Nonomuraea africana: one gene and its partners. The protein of the gene in region 3 interacts with the protein of the main gene of each other region in a pairwise test. Links are inferred from orthologs where the notes say so. Each region holds a gene or a part of one and is shown on either strand. Other genes may lie near its edges.

The links. Proteins that work in one complex are often made in the same cells at the same time.
Region 1: the proteins of dnaE (region 3) and H4W81_RS06320 interact in binary tests that used the Escherichia coli proteins (3 or more experiments, as listed by UniProt). The link is inferred for Nonomuraea africana from one-to-one orthologs.
Region 2: the proteins of dnaE (region 3) and rplL interact in binary tests that used the Escherichia coli proteins (3 or more experiments, as listed by UniProt). The link is inferred for Nonomuraea africana from one-to-one orthologs.

What each region holds. Positions count from the first base shown.
Region 1 is NZ_JADBEF010000001.1:1,387,828-1,393,279, forward strand. Bases 753-3,676 are described here. They hold H4W81_RS06320 (pyridoxal phosphate-dependent aminotransferase), read left to right. Parts: upstream 753-1,594; coding sequence 1,595-2,758; downstream 2,759-3,676. Other genes in these bases: H4W81_RS06315 (alpha/beta fold hydrolase), read right to left, coding at 753-1,569; H4W81_RS06325 (LysR substrate-binding domain-containing protein), read right to left, coding at 2,778-3,676. In the rest of the region: more of H4W81_RS06315, read right to left, coding at 1-752; more of H4W81_RS06325, read right to left, coding at 3,677-3,722; H4W81_RS06330 (peroxiredoxin), read left to right, coding at 3,818-4,369; alkylhydroperoxidase, AhpD family, read left to right, coding at 4,366-4,902; H4W81_RS06340 (TetR/AcrR family transcriptional regulator), read left to right, coding at 4,994-5,452. UniProt on the Escherichia coli protein: Shows aminotransferase activity with methionine and histidine as substrates, and to a lesser extent also with phenylalanine.
Region 2 is NZ_JADBEF010000001.1:8,381,604-8,386,945, reverse strand. The notes cover bases 1,777-4,590. They hold rplL (50S ribosomal protein L7/L12), read right to left. Parts: upstream 3,472-4,590; coding sequence 3,082-3,471; downstream 1,777-3,081. Other genes in these bases: H4W81_RS40200 (SCO4651 family lipoprotein), read right to left, coding at 4,313-4,590; rplJ (50S ribosomal protein L10), read right to left, coding at 3,543-4,067; H4W81_RS40215 (ABC transporter ATP-binding protein), read right to left, coding at 1,817-2,818. In the rest of the region: H4W81_RS40230 (hypothetical protein), read right to left, coding at 1-444; H4W81_RS40225 (hypothetical protein), read right to left, coding at 530-796; H4W81_RS40220 (MlaE family ABC transporter permease), read right to left, coding at 1,035-1,730; more of H4W81_RS40200, read right to left, coding at 4,591-5,152; rplA (50S ribosomal protein L1), read right to left, coding at 5,307-5,342. UniProt on the Escherichia coli protein: The binding site for several of the GTPase factors involved in protein synthesis (IF-2, EF-Tu, EF-G and RF3). Is thus essential for accurate translation.
Region 3 is NZ_JADBEF010000001.1:4,364,694-4,371,298, forward strand. The notes cover bases 2,529-6,605. They hold dnaE (DNA polymerase III subunit alpha), read right to left. Parts: upstream 6,257-6,605; coding sequence 2,729-6,256; downstream 2,529-2,728. Other genes in these bases: H4W81_RS20610 (transglycosylase domain-containing protein), read left to right, coding at 2,529-2,726; H4W81_RS47395 (chorismate mutase), read right to left, coding at 6,468-6,605. In the rest of the region: murA (UDP-N-acetylglucosamine 1-carboxyvinyltransferase), read left to right, coding at 1-478; more of H4W81_RS20610, read left to right, coding at 531-2,528. UniProt on the Escherichia coli protein: DNA polymerase III is a complex, multichain enzyme responsible for most of the replicative synthesis in bacteria. This DNA polymerase also exhibits 3' to 5' exonuclease activity. The alpha chain is the DNA polymerase catalytic subunit.

The DNA.
Region 1 (5,452 bases), 3.0 Mb from region 3 along the record:
CGGCTCCAGCACCCGTGGCACGCCGACGGCCAGCGCGGTCTCGTTCACCTTCATCATCCCCCACACCGCGTCGGCGGCCAGACCGGTGAACGCCAGGCCCGTCAGTCCCGCGAAGGCGGTCAGCGCCCGGCCCCTGACGGCGCCGCCGGCCAGCTGGGCCAGGCTCGCCAGCACGAACAGCGCCAGCGGCGCGGCCAGCCACGGGGCGGTCATCGCCTGGTAGGGGGCGCCGGTGACGTGCAGGTCGCCCGGCCGTACCGGGGGGAGGCCGCGCCGGGAGGGGTCGCAGGGCTGAGTCCACCCCTCGGGGTCGGCCAGGAAGGCGGCGATGGTGCGGGCGCCGCACCGGTTCGAGAGGAACACCGCGTGGCCCACACCGGCGAACTCCACGAAGCGGGCGCCGGGCAGCCGTTCCGCGGCGGGCCTGGCGGTCCTGGGCGGCGTGGTCGGGTCGTACTGGCCGCCCAGCACCAGCACGGGCGCCTTCGTGGTGGCCTTTGTGGGTGTGGAGACGGGCAGCTGCCACGCCGCGCATACCGCTTTATCGGCGTTCACAGTGAAGAGTCGCGATTTTTCGGGGAATGTGGCTTCGTCCTGGCACTGGACGGCGTGGTAGAGCCCGAACTCGTGGGAGGTCAGGCCCGGGCCGGTCTGGTCGGCGAGCGGGCGCAGCAGCTCGTCGTGCCCCTCGGCGAGCGCGTCGACCAGCGCGGGAGCCGCGGCGATCACGCTCGCGTCGTGCAGCCCCTCGGCCAGCACCGTCGCCACGTCGTCGCCGGTCAGCCTGGCGGTGAACGTCCTGCCGGTCAGCGGGTCGGTGGTCGGCACCTCGGCGGGGTCGGTGTTGAGCCGCCTGACCATCGCCTCGAACCTGTCGCCGATCCCCAGCGCGGTCACCGTGTCGCTCAGGTTGCGGTCGGCGTCGCCGTACCAGGAGACCTCCTGCGGCAGGAACGAGTCGAGCACCAGCGCGCGGGTGCCACCGGGATCGGCGGCGGCCGCGTCCACCATGACTCTCGTGGAGTAGCTGACCCCGAACAGGTTCCACGTGCGGTAGCCGAGTGCCTTCCGCAGGTCCACGACGTCGGCGGCGATCTCCTTGGTGGTGTACCCGCGCAGGTCGACACCCGCCTGCTGATGGCGCTCGCGGCAGTCGCGCGCGCCCTCGGCCACGTCGGCGGCGGGGGCGCGCAGCCGGTCGAGCATCGCCGCCACGGTCTCGGGGCAGCCGAGGGTGGGCTTGGAGAACCTGCTGCCGCGCTGTTCGAGGGCCACGACGTCACGGTCGGGGAAGAGCGCCGCCAGGTAGCCGGTGAGCTGGATGGAGGCCGAGCCTGGCCCGCCGCTCATGTACACCACAGGGTCGCCCGCGGGGTCCTTCGACCGGTGGACGGCGTAGCCCACCCTGACGGTCTTCCTCGGCTCGTCGCGCCGCTCGGGCACCACCAGGAAGCCGCACCTGGTTCCTTCGGGCACCTCGACCGGGCACGCCCTGCTCTCCAGCGGCGGCGGAGCCACCGTCAAGGGGGCGGACACGAGGGCGAGGGCGAGGGCGACCCGGGTGATCACCTCTCGAGACTAATAGTGTGGGCCCGTGAGCGATCCCCTTGTTTCCCGAATGCGACAGTTCGGCACCACCATCTTCGCCGAGATGAGCGCGCTGGCCGTACGGACCGGATCGATCAATCTCGGGCAGGGCTTCCCTGACACCGACGGTCCCGCCTCGATGCTCGACCGCGCGGTGGAGGCGATCAGGTCGGGCGTCAACCAGTACCCGCCGGGGCCCGGCCTGCCGCAGCTGCGGCAGGCGGTGTCCGAGCACAGGAGCGGGCACTACGGGCTGTCCTACGATCCCGACGGTGAGGTGCTGGTCACCGTGGGGGCGACCGAGGCGATCGCGGCGGCCGTGCTCGCCCTGTGCGACCAGGGCGACGAGGTGATCGCCTTCGAGCCCTACTACGACTCCTACGCCGCCTCCATCGCGCTGGCGGGGGCCAGGCTCGCCGCGGTCACGCTGCGCCCCGTGGAAGGCCGCTTCACCTTCGACCCCGACGAGCTGCGCGCCGCCGTCACGCCGCGGACCAGGGCGATCCTCGTCAACTCCCCGCACAACCCGACGGGCACCGTCTTCACCGCCGAGGAGCTGGCGGTCATCGCCGAGCTGTGCAAGGAGCGCGGCCTGATCGCGATCACCGACGAGGTGTACGAGCACCTCACCTTCGACGGCGTCGCGCACGTCCCGCTCGCCACGCTGCCGGGCATGCGCGAGCGGACCGTGATGATCTCCTCGGCGGGCAAGACGTTCTCCGTCACGGGGTGGAAGACCGGCTGGGTGTGCGCGCCGCCCGAGCTGACGCGGGCGGTGCAGACCGTCAAGCAGTTCCTGACCTTCACCGCGGGCGGGCCGTGGCAGCTGGCCGTCGCCCATGGCCTTCGCGAGGAGCTGGCCTGGGTGGCCGAGCTGCGCGCGGCGCTGCAGAGCAAGCGCGACCGGCTCATGAGCGGGCTGTCGGGGGCGGGCTTCGAGGTGCTGAAGCCGTCGGGCACCTATTTCGTGCAGACCGACATCAGGCCGCTGGGCTTCACCGACGGGCTCGAGCTGACCAGGCGGCTGCCCGAGCTGGCCGGGGTGGTGGCGATCCCGACCCAGGTCTTCTACGACCACCCCGAGCGGGGGCGGCACTTCGTCAGGTTCGCCTTCTGCAAGAAGGACGAGGTCATCGACGAGGCGGTGACCAGGCTCAAGCGGCTCGGCTGAGCCCGGCGCACCGGCGGGCTCAGGAGACCACCTTCACCGGCAGCTTCCGCTGCCTGATGGCCCCGCGGACGGCCTTGGCCAGCTGCGCGTACTCGGTCGCCCGCGCCGAGCTCGCCCGGTAGGCCAGGCCGATCGTCCGCCCGGGGGCGGGATGGGCGAAACGGCGCAGCGCCAGCCGTACCCTCTTGCCCTTCTCCACCGGCACCGCCGACTCGGGCAGCAGGGTCACCCCCAGCCCGCCCGCCACCAGCTGCACCAGCGTCGGCAGGCTGGTGGCGTAGGTGGTCGCGGTGGCCCGCGCGCCCACCTCCCTGCACACGTCGATCGCCTGCTCGCGCAGGCAGTGGCCCTGGTTCAGCAGCACGATGTCGAGCCCCTTCAGCGCGCCCCTGCTCAGCGGCCCGTCGTCGGCGGCCAGGGGATGCCCCTCGGGCAGCGCCAGCAGGAAGTCCTCGTCGTACAGCGGCTCCTCCACCAGCCCGCTCGTCTCGGTCGGCAGCGCCAGCAGCACCAGGTCGAGCCGGCCCTCGCGGACCTCCTCCACGATCGTCTCGGTCTTGGCCTCGTGCACGGTCAGCTTCAGGTGCGGGAAGCGCCTGGCGAACATCGGCAGCAGCGCGGGCAGCACGTACGGCGCGACCGTCGGGATCACCCCGAGGTGCGCGGGCCCGCTGAACGGCTCGCGGTTGCGCGCCACCTCCCCGATGAGGTCGTCGACCGCGGCGAGCACGCGGGTGGCGTGCACGGCCACCCGCTCGCCCGCGGGCGTCAGCAGCACCCTGCGGGTGGTCCGCTCGAGCAGCTGGGTGTCGAGGATCTCCTCCAGCGCCGAGACCGACGCCGACAGCGCCGGCTGGCTCATCCGGAGCTGGGTGGCCGCTTCCCTGAAGTGGAGATGGTCGGCTACAGCGAGGAATGCGCGCAGCTGGGCCAGGGTGGGAGCGGGCTCACTGATAGGAAACACCTCTCAGATTGGTCCGACTGCTCGATTTCTCGGATCAATGCTAGGTGAGGCACTCTGGTGGCCTGACAACGACGTCTTCCCAAGGAGATATTCACGTGCTCACCGTTGGTGACAAGTTCCCCGAGTACGAGCTCACCGCCTGTGTCGACCTCGACCCGGACAAGGCGTTCGCGGAGATCAACCACAAGTCCTACGAGGGCAAGTGGCGCGTGGTGTTCTTCTGGCCGAAGGACTTCACGTTCGTCTGTCCCACCGAGATCGCCGAGTTCGGCCGTCTCAACGACGACTTCGCCGACCGTGACGCCCAGGTCCTGGGTGTCTCCGTCGACTCCGAGTACGTCCACCACGCCTGGCGCAAGGACCACGAGGACCTGCGCGACCTGCCGTTCCCGATGCTGAGCGACATCAAGCGCGAGCTGTCGTCCGAGCTCGGCGTCCTCGGCGAGGACGGCGTCGCCCAGCGCGCCACCTTCATCGTGGACCCCAACAACGAGATCCAGTTCGCGATGGTCACCGCCGGCTCGGTCGGCCGCAACGTCAAGGAGGTCCTGCGGGTCCTCGACGCGCTGCAGTCCGACGAGCTGTGCCCCTGCAACTGGAACAAGGGCGAGAAGGGCCTCGACGCGAAGGCGCTGCTGGGCGCATGAGCGTTGACAACCTGAAGGCGGCGCTGCCCGACTACGCCAAGGACACCAAGCTCAACCTGGGCTCGGTCACGACGACGTCGTCGCTGACCGACCAGCAGCTGTGGGGCGCGGCGCTGGCGTGCGCGATGGCCACCAGGTCGCCGCGGGTCATCGCCGAGATCGCCGACGAGGCCGCCGGGAACCTGTCGGACGAGGCGCTCAAGGCCGCCAAGGCGGCCGCCTCGATCATGGCGATGAACAACGTGTACTACCGGGCCACGCACCTCATCGGCGACGAGCAGTACAGCACGATGCCGGCCAGGCTGCGCATGACCGTCATCGGCAACCCCGGCGTCGACAAGGTCGACTTCGAGCTGTGGTGCCTCGCGGTCTCCGCGGTCAACGGCTGCGGCCGCTGCCTGGAGTCGCACGAGCAGGTGCTGCGCGGCGCGGGCATGCCGCGCGAGCAGATCCAGGAGGCGCTGCGGATCGCCGCGGTGATCAACGCGACGGCCGCGACCCTCGAGGCCGAGGCCGCCCTCGTGACGGTCTGACCTCCATCCGGCGGGACGACGGGGCGCTCCTTCGCGGGAGAGAGCGCCCCTTTTCGCGTCCCCGGAGGGCCGCGAGTGGGAGGATCCAGGTGTGGAAGAGGTACGGCTGCGCGACAGGCACGCCACCAGGCAGCGCATCATGGCGGCGGCCAGGGACCTGTTCGCCGAGCACGGCTACGACCAGGTGACGATGCGCATCATCGCGGCGCGGGCGGAGGCGAACCTCTCCCTGATCAACCGCTACTTCGGCAGCAAGCGGGAGCTGTTCGCCGAGGTCATCGCCCAGCAGGGCCGCTTTCCCGGCGTGCTCGACGAGGCGGGCGGCGACCTGCCGAGAGCGCTGGCCGAGTACGTCGCCGACCGGCTGACCTCGCCGGGCGACAGTGTGCTGGTGGCCACTTTGGCGCGTTCCGCGCCGAGCGCGGAGATCCAGGAGATCCTCCGCGAGCGCATCCGCACCGCGATACTGGAGCCCCTGCGCGAGCGCCTGCCCGGCGACGACGCCGAGCTGCGCGCCGCCCTCGCCACCGCGCTGATCATGGGCAGCGCC
Region 2 (5,342 bases), 4.0 Mb from region 3 along the record:
GTAGCGGTCCTGGTCGGGGGTGCCCGAGCCCACCCAGTTGATGTGGGAGTCGGCGACGACCAGCACCTTGGCGGTGCCGTCGCCCATCGACACCACCCCCGCCGCCCGCACGGCGCCCGTCTGGACGACCTTGTTGGCGATCGTGGTCTCCTTGAGTTTGGGCGCGCCCGCAGAGTACTCGGCGAAGGCCGTCCCCGTGGAGGTGGCGAGGATCTTCTGGATGCTGGCGTCCGCGTCCTGGTAGTTGAGCGACAGCAGGTTCACCGCATGCGCCGAGGCCGCCGCCAGCGCCCCCCGGCGGTCGGCCGCCGCCGCCTCCTCGTCGCGCAGCTGCGCGCTCAGCCAGACGGCGAACCCCGCCACCAGCAGCAGGAGCGCCGCCAGCGCCACGGTCAGCCCGCGCAGCACGGTCACCGACCTGGAGGAGTCAGCTGTGCCTGCCATATCGCGGGATCATAACGCCCGGCCCGTTCCTCCAGGCCCTGAATGGACGGGCTGGGCAGCGGAGCGGGCGCGTGGCGGGCGCCCCTCACCCCGGGTCTCGCTGTCGTCCGGAGCCCTGCAGTAGGTGTGGAACCGGCCCCGCTTCACGCTCGTGTCCTGCGGGTATCTCGCGCCACCCGCGTGCCAGAGGGCTACTCCCGCGAGCGCAGGCCCCGAAGTGCAGCCCGTCGTCGTCGTCGATGACGGTGAAGGCCCCCGCCACCCCCGCCGGGTAGCCGAGGGCGACCTCGGCCTGCGTGCCGTACAGGGAGATCTCCTCCACGCGGCCGACGCGGACGCCGGCGACGCGCACGTCGTCGCTGCCAGCAGGCGCTCGCTATTGTTCGACATGCTCGGGACGTCGCGCAGCAGGCGGTCGATCCGGTCGCGCTCGCCGGTGACGGTCGTGCCGAGAGCGGCGCTGGCCATGGGGCCCAGTTGCAACCCCGCGGACGGCACGCGACTCGCCCAGCAGCCGCCGCACCTCCGCGCGGTAGCGGAGGGCCACGGGCAGCGCCTTCAGCGCCCGTAGGCGAACTCGCCCAGCCTGTTCACGCCGCCGCCGCGCTGATGAGGAAGTTCTCGGCGAAGAGGGCCATCGCCGAGAACACCACCGTCTGGTTGACCGCGTCGCCCACGCCCTTGGGCCTCCCCGCGGCGCTGAGGCCCTTGTAGGAGGCGATGAGCCCGGCTGTACACCCCGAGAAGACCAGCGCCTTGCCCTCGGCCGTCCACGGGGCCGACAGGCGCGCCAGCGCGCTGAACGACTGCAGGTAGGCGCCGGGCGAGCCGCCCTGGGCGAGCACGCTGAAGGAGTGGCCCGCCACCAGCCCGACCACCCTGACGAGGCCGTTGAGCAGCGGCGTCACCAGCGCGCACGCCGCGACGCGGGGGACCACGAGCCGGTGCAGCGGGTCGATGCCCAACACCCGCATCGCGTCGATCTCCTCGCGGATCACGCGCGCGCCGAGGTCGGCGCAGAGCGCGCTGCCGGCCGCGCCCGCGATCACGACCGAACTCGCTTCGCGCACGAGGGCGAGCACGGCCGTCCCACCGGTGAAGGACTGGGCGCCGAACTGGCGGATGAGGTTGCCGGACTGCAGCGCCGGCACCGCGCCGAACGGGATCGCGACCAGCGCGGTCGGCAGTTCGCTCACGCTGACGATGAACCACGCCTGCTGCAGGAACTCCCGCCGGTGGAACGGCCGCCTGAGCGCCGCCCTGGCGGTGTCACCTGCGTGCGCCACGAACCCGACCCATCACCGTGCGCACGCGAACGCGGAGAGTAGTCGCTCCAGGGCTGCGACCAGGGCGCTCGGCAGGTGGACATGGGTCAGTGCACGCCGTTCATGTGCGCGTTGACCAGCCGGGGGTACTCCTCCAGCCAGTTGCGGCCGCGCTCGTCGACGAAGGAGCCCTGCGGCGGGATCACCCCGTTGGCGGCCAGCCACGAGCCCGGCGCCTTCTGCGTGCGGCGGATCACGTTGCCGCTGGGCATCAGCTGCGGCGGGATGGGCGGCAGTGCGCCGGGGTCGTGGCCCAGCTGCGCCTCGGCCTCCAGCTCGGAGACGTCCTTCTCCTCCGACATGCCGATCGGGCCGTGCCTGCGGGCGTTGAGGAACTGCCTGACCACCGGCTCGTCGCTGGACAGCAGCATCTCGCGGGGGCCGAACATCACCAGCTCGCGCCTGAACAGCAGCCCGATGTCGTCGGGCACCGTGCGGGCGGTGTTGATGTCGTGGGTGACGATGAGGAAGGTCGCCTCGATCTCGGCGTTGAGGTCGACGATCAGCTGGTTGAGGTAGGAGGTGCGGACCGGGTCGAGGCCGGAGTCGGGCTCGTCGAACAGGATGATCTCGGGATCGAGCACGAGCGCCCTGGCCAGGCCCGCGCGCTTGCGCATGCCGCCCGAGATCTCGCCCGGCAGCTTGCTCTCGGCGCCGAGCAGGCCGACCAGCTCCATCTTCTCCATGACGATCTGGCGGATCTGCGTCTCGCTCTTCTTGGTGTGCTCGCGCAGCGGGAAGGCGATGTTGTCGTAGAGGCTGAGCGAGCCGAACAGCGCGCCGTCCTGGAAGAGCACGCCGAACAGCCTGCGCAGCTCGTAGAGCTTGTTCTCGCTGCAGTTGGCCAGGTCGTAGCCGTCGATCCAGATGTGACCGCGCTCGGGCCGCAGCAGGCCGACGAGGGTCTTGAGGAAGACGGACTTGCCGGTGCCGGAGGGGCCGAGCAGCACCGAGATCTCGCCGGCGGGGAGCGTCAGCGAGACGTCCTCCCAGATGACCTGCCTGCCGAACGACTTCGTCAGCCCATCGACCACGACCTCGACGCCCACTGGTCACCTTCCAGTCGCCGGTGGTAACGAGACGAACACTGTATCTACGCACGATCGTCGTAGGGAGCTTCCCGCGAATTGGACTCCATTCCAATAGTCCTCCGGGATTGTTACTGGCCGGTTATGTGCGGGAGCTCAGGGCCATACCGACGCTGACGCTCCAGGGGCACTCTGATCTTTGTCCTGCGGGCGGACGCGAAAAAGAGCGGAACCCACCCGGCACCAGGGTGGTGTTCCGCTCTTTTCAGAAGAGACGCGCCGTCTTACTTGACGGTGACGGTGGCGCCGGCGCCCTCGAGGGCAGCCTTGGCCTTCTCCGCCTGCTCCTTGTTGACCTTGGCGTCGAAGACAGGCTTCGGAGCGCCGTCGACCAGGTCCTTGGCCTCCTTCAGGCCGAGGGAGGTCAGCGCGCGGATCTCCTTGATGACCTGGATCTTCTTGTCGCCGGCGGCCTCGAGGATGACGTCGAACTCGTCCTGCTCCGCAGCCTCTTCAGCCGGAGCGGCGCCGACCGGGCCGGCGGCGGCAACGGCGACCGGGGCGGCAGCCTTGACGTCGAAGGTGTCCTCGAAGAGCTTCACGAACTCGGACAGCTCGAGGAGGGTCATCTCCTTGAACGCGTCGAGCAGCTCGTCGGTGCTGAGCTTCGCCATGATGTTTCCTCCGTATGGATCTTGCTAAGTGGTGAAACGGGACCGCGGTGAAGTTGCGGCAATCCCCGGTCTTACTCGCCAGCCTCTTCGCGCTTGGCGCGAAGGGCTTCGGCCAGCTGAGCCATGTTGGTGGGCAGCGCGGCGAACACGGCGGCAGCAGCGGACTGCTTCGCCTTCATCGCACCGGCCAGCTTCGCGAGGAGAACCTCACGGGACTCGAGGTCAGCGAGCTTGGTGATCTCAGCGGCGTCGAGGGCCTTGCCCTCCATGAAGCCGCCCTTGATCACCAGAAGGGGATTGGCCTTGGCGAAGTCACGCAGACCCTTCGCGGCCTCGACGACGTCGCCCGTGACGAAGGCAACGGCGGTCGGGCCGACCAGCAGGTCGTCGAGACCAGTCACGCCGGCCTCGGTGGCCGCGATCTTGGTCAGGGTGTTCTTCGCCACGGCGAACTTCGCGTTCCCACCGAGCGCAATACGCAGCTGCTTGAGCTGCGCGACGGTGAGACCGCGGTACTCGGTCAGAACGGCGGCGCTGCTGCCCTCGAACTCGCTCTTGAGCTCGGCAACCGCTGTCGCCTTATCCGCCCTCGCCATGGGCCTCCTTCCAGATGTGCCGCCGGCGAAGGTCTCTGAACATGAAACAAGCCCCGGCGCAGGCGCACGGGGCTCACCCATGTGGAATCCACACGGAAGAACTTCGCATCTCACCTACGCGGGCCGTCCACGATGTGGATCCTTCGGTCACCGGGCCTTGAGGCACCCAGCAACGACCGGCGGTCTTTGGCAAGCACCAGAATAGGGGGCGATTCGTCAAGATGCCAAATCGCCCCCCGCTGGAGTCAGTTTCCGCCGTGCTTGGGCAGGTCGCCCACCTGCTCGGCGGGCGGCGCGACGATGGAGACCGGCTCGTTGAAGCCCTTGAAGAACAGGTTGGCGTTGAACGTGGCGCCCTTCTCCGCGCCGGTCATCGCCAGCTTGCGCGGCAGGCCGTCCGCGCCGACCCAGATGTCGAACGTGACGTCCTTGAGCTCGGCCATGTGCTTCTTGGCCTGCTCCTGCTTGTCGGCGGGCAGTTGCTGCACGGCCGCGTCCACCGGGAACGTGCCGCTGTAGTGGGTGGTGTCGACGCCGCCCACGGCCTCGGTGCCGACCTGCTTGACGTTCTGGGAGGCGGTGACCAGCTTGGTGACGTTCGCCAGGTCGAACTGCTGGACCTGCTCGAGGTACCTGCTCGCGTCACCGCCGGCCGCCTCGTTCAGCGACACCTTGATCCACGGCTTGGTGGCGCCGAGCATCTGGTTCAGCGCCTCGACACGCAGGTAGACGTGGTCGCCCTGCAGTACGGCCCGCGCCCCGCCCGGCAGGCTCTTCCCGCCGAAGTTGGCGCTGTCGAGGGTCAGGTCGGCGGCGAGCTGGGGCTTGCTCTGGTAGATCATCCGCCCCTGGACCTTGCCCGAGCCCTCCTGCGGGTCCGTCACGTCCACGACGGCGTCCACGGTGTAGCTCGTGACCTCCTGTGTCTTCTGCGCGGCCTGCTCCAGGACCTCGGCGGCGGCCAGGTTCACCTGGATGGGCACCGCCCCGGACGCGGTCGCTCCTGTCGATCCACAACCGGCGACCGCGACCAGGGCGGCGGCGCCCGTCGCGACGGCGGCGAGAGTAATCCTGCGCTTCAGCATGATTCCGACACTACGTCGCCGAAGCCTTCCCGGCGCACAGGGATGACCCCGAGATAACCCTGAGTCCACTTCCTCCCTGTATATGTCTTTAATCCCATATGACAGCGAAAGACCCCCGCAGGAAGCCCTGCGGGGGTCTTTCGGAAGAGCGGGATCAGCCCTCGAGCTCGGCGGTCATCGCGCGAGTCAC
Region 3 (6,605 bases):
CAACGACGACTACATCTGCGCGACCGCGCCGCCCGGGGGGCTGCGCTCGGCGGCGGTGCAGACCGACACGCATCCCGGGTTCATGACCGACTGGCAGACGCCGCTGATGGTGCTGTTCACCCAGAGCCAGGGCATGTCGGTGCTGCACGAGACGGTCTTCGAGAACCGCCTGGTCTACGTGCCCGCGCTGCAGGAGATGGGCTGCGAGATCGAGGTCTTCGACCAGTGCCTGGGCGGGCCCGCCTGCCGCTACCACGACACCAACGCCAAGCACTCGGCCGTGGTGCGCGGGGTGTCCAAGCTGCGCGGCGCCGACGTGATGCTGCCCGACATCAGGGCGGGGTTCTCGGCCGTGCTGGCCGCCGCGGTGGCCGACGGCACCTCCAGGCTGCGCGGCGTCCACCACATCGAGCGGGGCTATCACCAGCCGTTCGAGCAGTTCGCCTCGCTCGGTCTGAATATCCGCAGAGAAGGGTAAAGGCTGGAGGACCAGGCGTTTGGCAGGGTTGACCCGGTCGTACACCATCTGAGTGACTGTGATCAGATCCGTCGCCGGGCTGGGGTTGGCGGGGGCGCTCGGAGGTGTGCTCGCCGCGGCGGTGGCGATTCCCGCCGTCGGTGGAGCGGGGATCGCCACGCGTAACGTCGCCGCCACCTTCATCGACCTGCCTCCGGCCCCGCGCGAGGAGCCGTTGTCGCAGGTCACCACGCTGCTGGACAAGAACGGCAAGCGGTTCGCCCAGTTCTACGAGGCCAACAGGACCACCGTGCCCCTGGCGCAGGTCGCCCCCGTGATGCGCAGGGCCATCATCGCGATCGAGGACGCCCGCTTCTACGAGCACGGCGGCATGGACGTCAAGGGCACGCTGCGCGCGGTCATCACCAACACCCAGGCGGGCGGCATCAAGCAGGGCGGCTCGTCGCTCACCCAGCAGCTGGTGAAGAACATCCTGGTGGAGAACGCCGAGACCGAGAAGGAGCGGGAGGCGGCCCGCGCGCCGAACCTCTCGCGCAAGATCAGCGAGCTGCGCTACGCGCTGGCGATGGAGGAGAAGTACCGCAAGGACGAGATCCTCGAGCGGTATCTCAACATCGCCTACTTCGGGGCGGGGGCCTACGGCGTCGAGGCGGCGGCCAGGCGCTTCTTCTCCACCTCGGCGGCCAGGCTGACGCTGGCGCAGGCGGCGACGCTGGCGGGGGCGGTGCGCCTGCCGTACTCGACCGACCCTTCGCTGGGCAGGAGCCAGCAGGCGCGGCTGCGCGAGCGGCGCGACCTCGTGCTGGACCGGATGGCGGGGCTCGGCATGATCACTCACGCGACCGCGACGGCCACCAAGCGGGCGCCGCTCGACATCAGGCTGCGGCCCGAGCCCGGCGGCTGCGCCGAGAGCGCCTACCCGTACTTCTGCCTCTACGTGCAGCGCGAGCTGCTCACCAACCCCGTGTTCGGCGGCACGAGAGACGAACGGCAGCGCCGCATGGCCAGGGGCGGCCTGGTGCTGAAGACCACCCTCGACCCCGTGGCCCAGCGGGCCGCCGAGCGGGCGATCGCCGACCGGATCAGCGCCAAGGACACCGAGGTCGCGGCCGAGGCCATGGTCGAGCCGGGCTCCGGGCGTATCAGGGCCCTGGCGGCCAGCAAAAAGTTCGGCCGCAACCCGGGTGACCGGAACAACGGGCCGCGCACCACCTTCAACCTGGCGGCCGACGTGCAGCACGGCGGCGGCATGGGCTTCCAGGCCGGCTCGACGTTCAAGGTGTTCACCCTGGCCACCGCGCTCAAGCAGGGCTGGCGCTTCGACGAGGGCTTCAAGACGCCAGGGGTGTTCGTCCCCGCCGAGGGCTACCGCAACTGCGCGGGCAGACCCGTCAACGCGCCCTCCACGAGGATCTTCAACGCCAGCGGCGAGGGCAACGGCGGGCCCCACAGCCTGTCGACCGGCACCTGGAAGTCGGTGAACATCTTCTACATGATGCTGGAGCGCAGGGTCGGCCTGTGCAACGTGGTCGAGACGGCCAGGTCGCTCGGCATCTCCAGGGCGGACGGGACCCCGCTGCGGGAGGTGCCCACCTTCACGCTCGGCGTCAACGAGATGGACCCGCTCACCGTGGCCGCCGCGTTCGCCGCCTTCGGCGCCCGCGGCCGCTACTGCCGCCCCCTCGCGATCGTGGAGATCGTCGACAGGGAGGGGCTGCGCACCCACGTGCCCCCCGCCTGCGAGCAGGTGCTGGAGAGGGACGTCGCCGACGCGGTCAACCACGTGCTGTCAGGGGTGTTCTCCAAGGGCACGATGAAGGGGCAGAGCATCGGACGGCCCGCCGCGGGCAAGACCGGCACCAACAACGGCTACACCTCCGCCTGGTTCGCCGGCTACACCCCCGACCTGGCGGCGGCGGTGAGCCTGGGCGACATCCGCGGCTCCTACCGCTACCCGCTGCGCGGGGTGCGCATCGGCGACCAGTGGTACGGCCAGGTGCAGGGCGCGTCGCTGCCGGGACCGATCTGGGTGGAGTCGATGACGTCGGCGCTGCGCCACACCCGCCCGGCGTCCTTCGCCCGCCCGAACATGGCACGCTTCGGCGGCGGCTACACCCCCGGACTGTCCGAGGCCATGGCCGCGGAGAAGCGCGCCGAGAAGCGCGCGGAGGCCAGGCGCCACTTCAAGAAGCTCCGCCAGAGGTACCGCGACTACTTCCGCTGGCTACAGCGCCGCCACCGCCACTGACGCTAGCCGCCGAGGCAGGCCGGGCCGAGGAGCTCCTTGAGGTCGCCCATGAGGGCGGGCGACTGCGTCACCCGTAGCCGGTCCTCCACCCGCATGACCGTGGTCTTGGGGCCGTTGTGCACCTGGAGGTGCACCTCGGAGGTGCCGGGGTGGGTGACGAGGATCTCCTTCAGCCGGCCGACCACCGGCGGGGTGCAGCGGCTCAGCGGCAGGCTGACCAGCAGCGGGCCACCCGACTCGACGGTGAGGTCGGGCGCCGTCACCTCCATCGCGATGATCTTGGCGACGTCTTCGCGCTTGTCGATGCGGCCCTTGACGAAGACGATGGCGTCCTCGGCGAGGATCGTCGAGCACAGCTGGTACGCCGACGGGAAGATCATCACCTCGATGGCGCCTTCGAGGTCCTCCAGCTGGGTCAGCACCCAGGTGTCGCCCTTCTTGGTGACCTTGCGCTGCACGCCCGACAGGATGCCGCCGACCGTGACGACCTGACCGTCGGCCCGGCTCTCGTCCTGCAGCGCGGCGATCGAGCAGTCGGCCCCCGAGGCCAGGATGTGCTCCACGCCGAACAGCGGGTGGTCGGAGACGTAGAGGCCGAGCATCTCGCGCTCGAACTGCAGCAGCGTGTTCTTGTCCCACTCGCCCAGGGGGACCTGCACGTCGAAGGTCTGATCTTCGCCGCCGTCGACGGCGCCGAACAGGGAGTCCTGGCCGATGGCCTCGTTCTTCTTGATGTCGATGATCGCGTCGACGGCCTGCTCGTGCACCATGACCAGGCCCTTGCGGACGTGGCCGAGGGAGTCGAAGGCACCCGCCTTGATCAGCGACTCGATCACCCGCTTGTTGCAGACGATCGCGGGGACCTTGCGCAGGAAGTCCTTGAAGTCGGCGAAGCGGCCCTTCTCCTTGCGGGCGGTGATGATGCCGTCGACGACGTTGCCGCCCACGTTGCGGACGGCCGACAGGCCGAATCGGATGTCGGTGCCCCGCGGGGTGAAGTCGAAGTCGGAGTCGTTGACGTCCGGCGGGAAGACCTTGATGCCCATGCGGCGGCACTCGTTGAGGTAGAGCGCCGACTTGTCCTTGTCGTCCTTGACGCTCGACAGCAGGGCGGCCATGTAGGCGGCCGGGTAGTTGGCCTTGAGATAGGCGGTCCAGTAAGCGACCAGGCCGTAGCCCGCGGTGTGGGCCTTGTTGAAGGCGTAGTCGGAGAAGGGCAGCAGGATGTCCCAGAGGGCCTTGATGGCGGCGGCGGAGAAGCCGTTCTCCCGCATGCCCTTCTCGAAGAACTCGTACTGCTTGTCCAGCTCGGACTTCTTCTTCTTGCCCATCGCGCGGCGCAGCAGGTCGGCGCCGCCGAGCGAGTAGCCGGCGACCTTCTGCGCGATCGCCATGACCTGCTCCTGATAGACGATCAGGCCGTAGGTCGTGTCGAGGATCTCCTTGAGCGGCTCTTCCAGCTCCGGGTGGATCGGGGTGATCTCCTGCTGGCCGTTCTTGCGCAGCGCGTAGTTGGTGTGGGAGTTGGCGCCCATCGGGCCCGGCCGGTAGAGCGCGAGGGCCGCGGAGATGTCCTCGAAGTTGTCGGGGCGCATCAGGCGCATCAGCGAGCGCATGCCGCCGCCGTCGAGCTGGAAGATGCCCAGCGTGTCGCCGCGGGCCAGCAGCTCGTAGGTCTTGACGTCGTCGAGCGGCAGGTCGAGCAGCTCGATCTTCTCGCCGGTGGTGAGCTCGATGGCCTTCAGGCAGTCGTCGATGATCGTGAGGTTGCGCAGGCCCAGGAAGTCCATCTTCAGCAGGCCGAGCGTCTCGCAGGTCGGGTAGTCGAACTGCGTGATGATCGCGCCGTCGGAGTCGCGGCGCATGATGGGGATGTAGTCGGTGAGCACCTCGGCGGACATGATGACGCCCGCGGCGTGCACGCCGGTCTGCCTGATCAGGCCCTCCAGGCCCCTGCCGAGGTCCATCGTCGCCTTGACGTCGACGTCTTCCTCGTAGAGCCTGCGCAGCTCGCCGGCCTCGGCGTAGCGCGGGTGGTCCTTGTCGAAGATGCCCGCCAGCGGGATGTCCTTGCCCATCACCGCGGGAGGGAAGGCCTTGGAGACCTTGTCACCGAGCGCGTAGGGGTAGCCGAGGACGCGGCCCGCGTCCTTGATGGCGGCCTTCGCCTTGATGGTGCCGAAGGTGGCGATCATGGCGACCTTGTCGGCGCCCCACTTCTCGGTGACGTAGCGGATCACGTCGGCGCGCCTGCGCTCGTCGAAGTCGATGTCGACGTCGGGCATGGAGACGCGCTCGGGGTTGAGGAAGCGCTCGAAGATCAGGCCATGGGGGATCGGGTCGAGGTCGGTGATGCCCAGCGCGTAGGCGACCAGCGAACCGGCGGCCGAACCACGGCCGGGGCCCACGCGGATGCCGTTGTTCTTGGCCCACATGATGAAGTCGGCGACCACGAGGAAGTAGCTCGGGAAGCCCATCTGGATGATGACCCCGAGCTCCTTCTCGGCCCAGGCGCGGTGCTCCTCGTCGATCCCGTTGGGGAAGCGCCGCTCCAGGCCCTTCCACACCTCCTGGCGGAAGAACTCCTCCTCGGTCATCCCTTCGGGGACGGGGAAGGTCGGCATGAGGTTCTTGAACTCGAAGAACCCGGTGGGATCGACCTTCTCGGCCACGAGCAGCGTGTTGCGGCAGCCCTCGAGCCAGAGGTCGGAGGAGTCGACCGCGCGCATCTCGTCGGCGTTCTTGATGTAGTAGCCGGAGCCGTCGAAGCGGAAGCGGTCGGGGTCGGACAGCTGCTTGCCCGTCTGGATGCACAGCAGGGCGTCGTGGGAGGCGGCGTCGGACTCGTAGGTGTAGTGCGAGTCGTTGGTGACCAGCGGCGGGATGGCCAGTTCCTTGCTGATCCTGGTCAGCCCGTCGCGGACCCTGCGCTCGATGTCGAGACCGTGGTCCATGATCTCGAGGAAGTAGTTGTCGCGGCCGAAGATCTCCTGGTATCTCGCCGCGGCCTTGACCGCCTCGTCGTACTGGCCGAGGCGCAGCCTGGTCTGCACCTCGCCCGAGGGGCAGCCGGTGGTGGCCATGAGGCCCTCGGAGTGCTCGGCGAGGATCTCGGCGTCCATGCGCGCCCACTTGCGCACGAAGCCCTCGGTGTAGGCGCGGGAGGACAGCCGCATCAGGTTGTGCAGGCCCGCCTTGTTGCGCGCCCAGATCGTCATGTGGGTGTAGTAGCCGCCGGCGGAGACGTCGTCCTTCTTCTGGTGCGGCTCGCCCCACAGCACGGGCTTCTTGTTCTGCCGCAGCTCGGGCGCGACGTAGGCCTCGATGCCGATGATCGGCTTGATGCCCGCGCCGGTGGCCTGCTTGTAGAAGTCGTAGGCGCCGTGCATGTTGCCGTGGTCGGTGATGGCGATGGCGGGCATGCCGAGTTCGCCGACCTGTTTGAACATCTGCTTGAGGCGCGCGGCCCCGTCCAGCATGGAGTACTCGGTATGCACGTGCAGGTGTACAAACGAGTCGCTGGACGACATGGAGCGGCGCCTCCTCGATCGAGACCGGATGTGCAGGCTCTGAGCCTAGTGGCCCGCACCGACTTTTCCGGCCCGCGCCACCAGCCTCTGACGAGGTGTACGGCCTCGGCTACAGACTGCACGACGTGCCCCGAAAACGCACTCCACCTGCACGGATACCGTGTCCGTGACGAAGCGGAAACGCTGCGCGCACACCCTCTCTGGAGCGCGGTCAGCGCTCCTCGGCCAGCCGCAGCCCCGCCTCGATCACCGCGTTCATGATCGGCGCCAGCCGCTCCTCGCCCAGCTTGGGAGCGCGCAGCGCCATCGCCGCCACGAGCTGACGCTCGCGCTCCATGTCGCGCCCGGC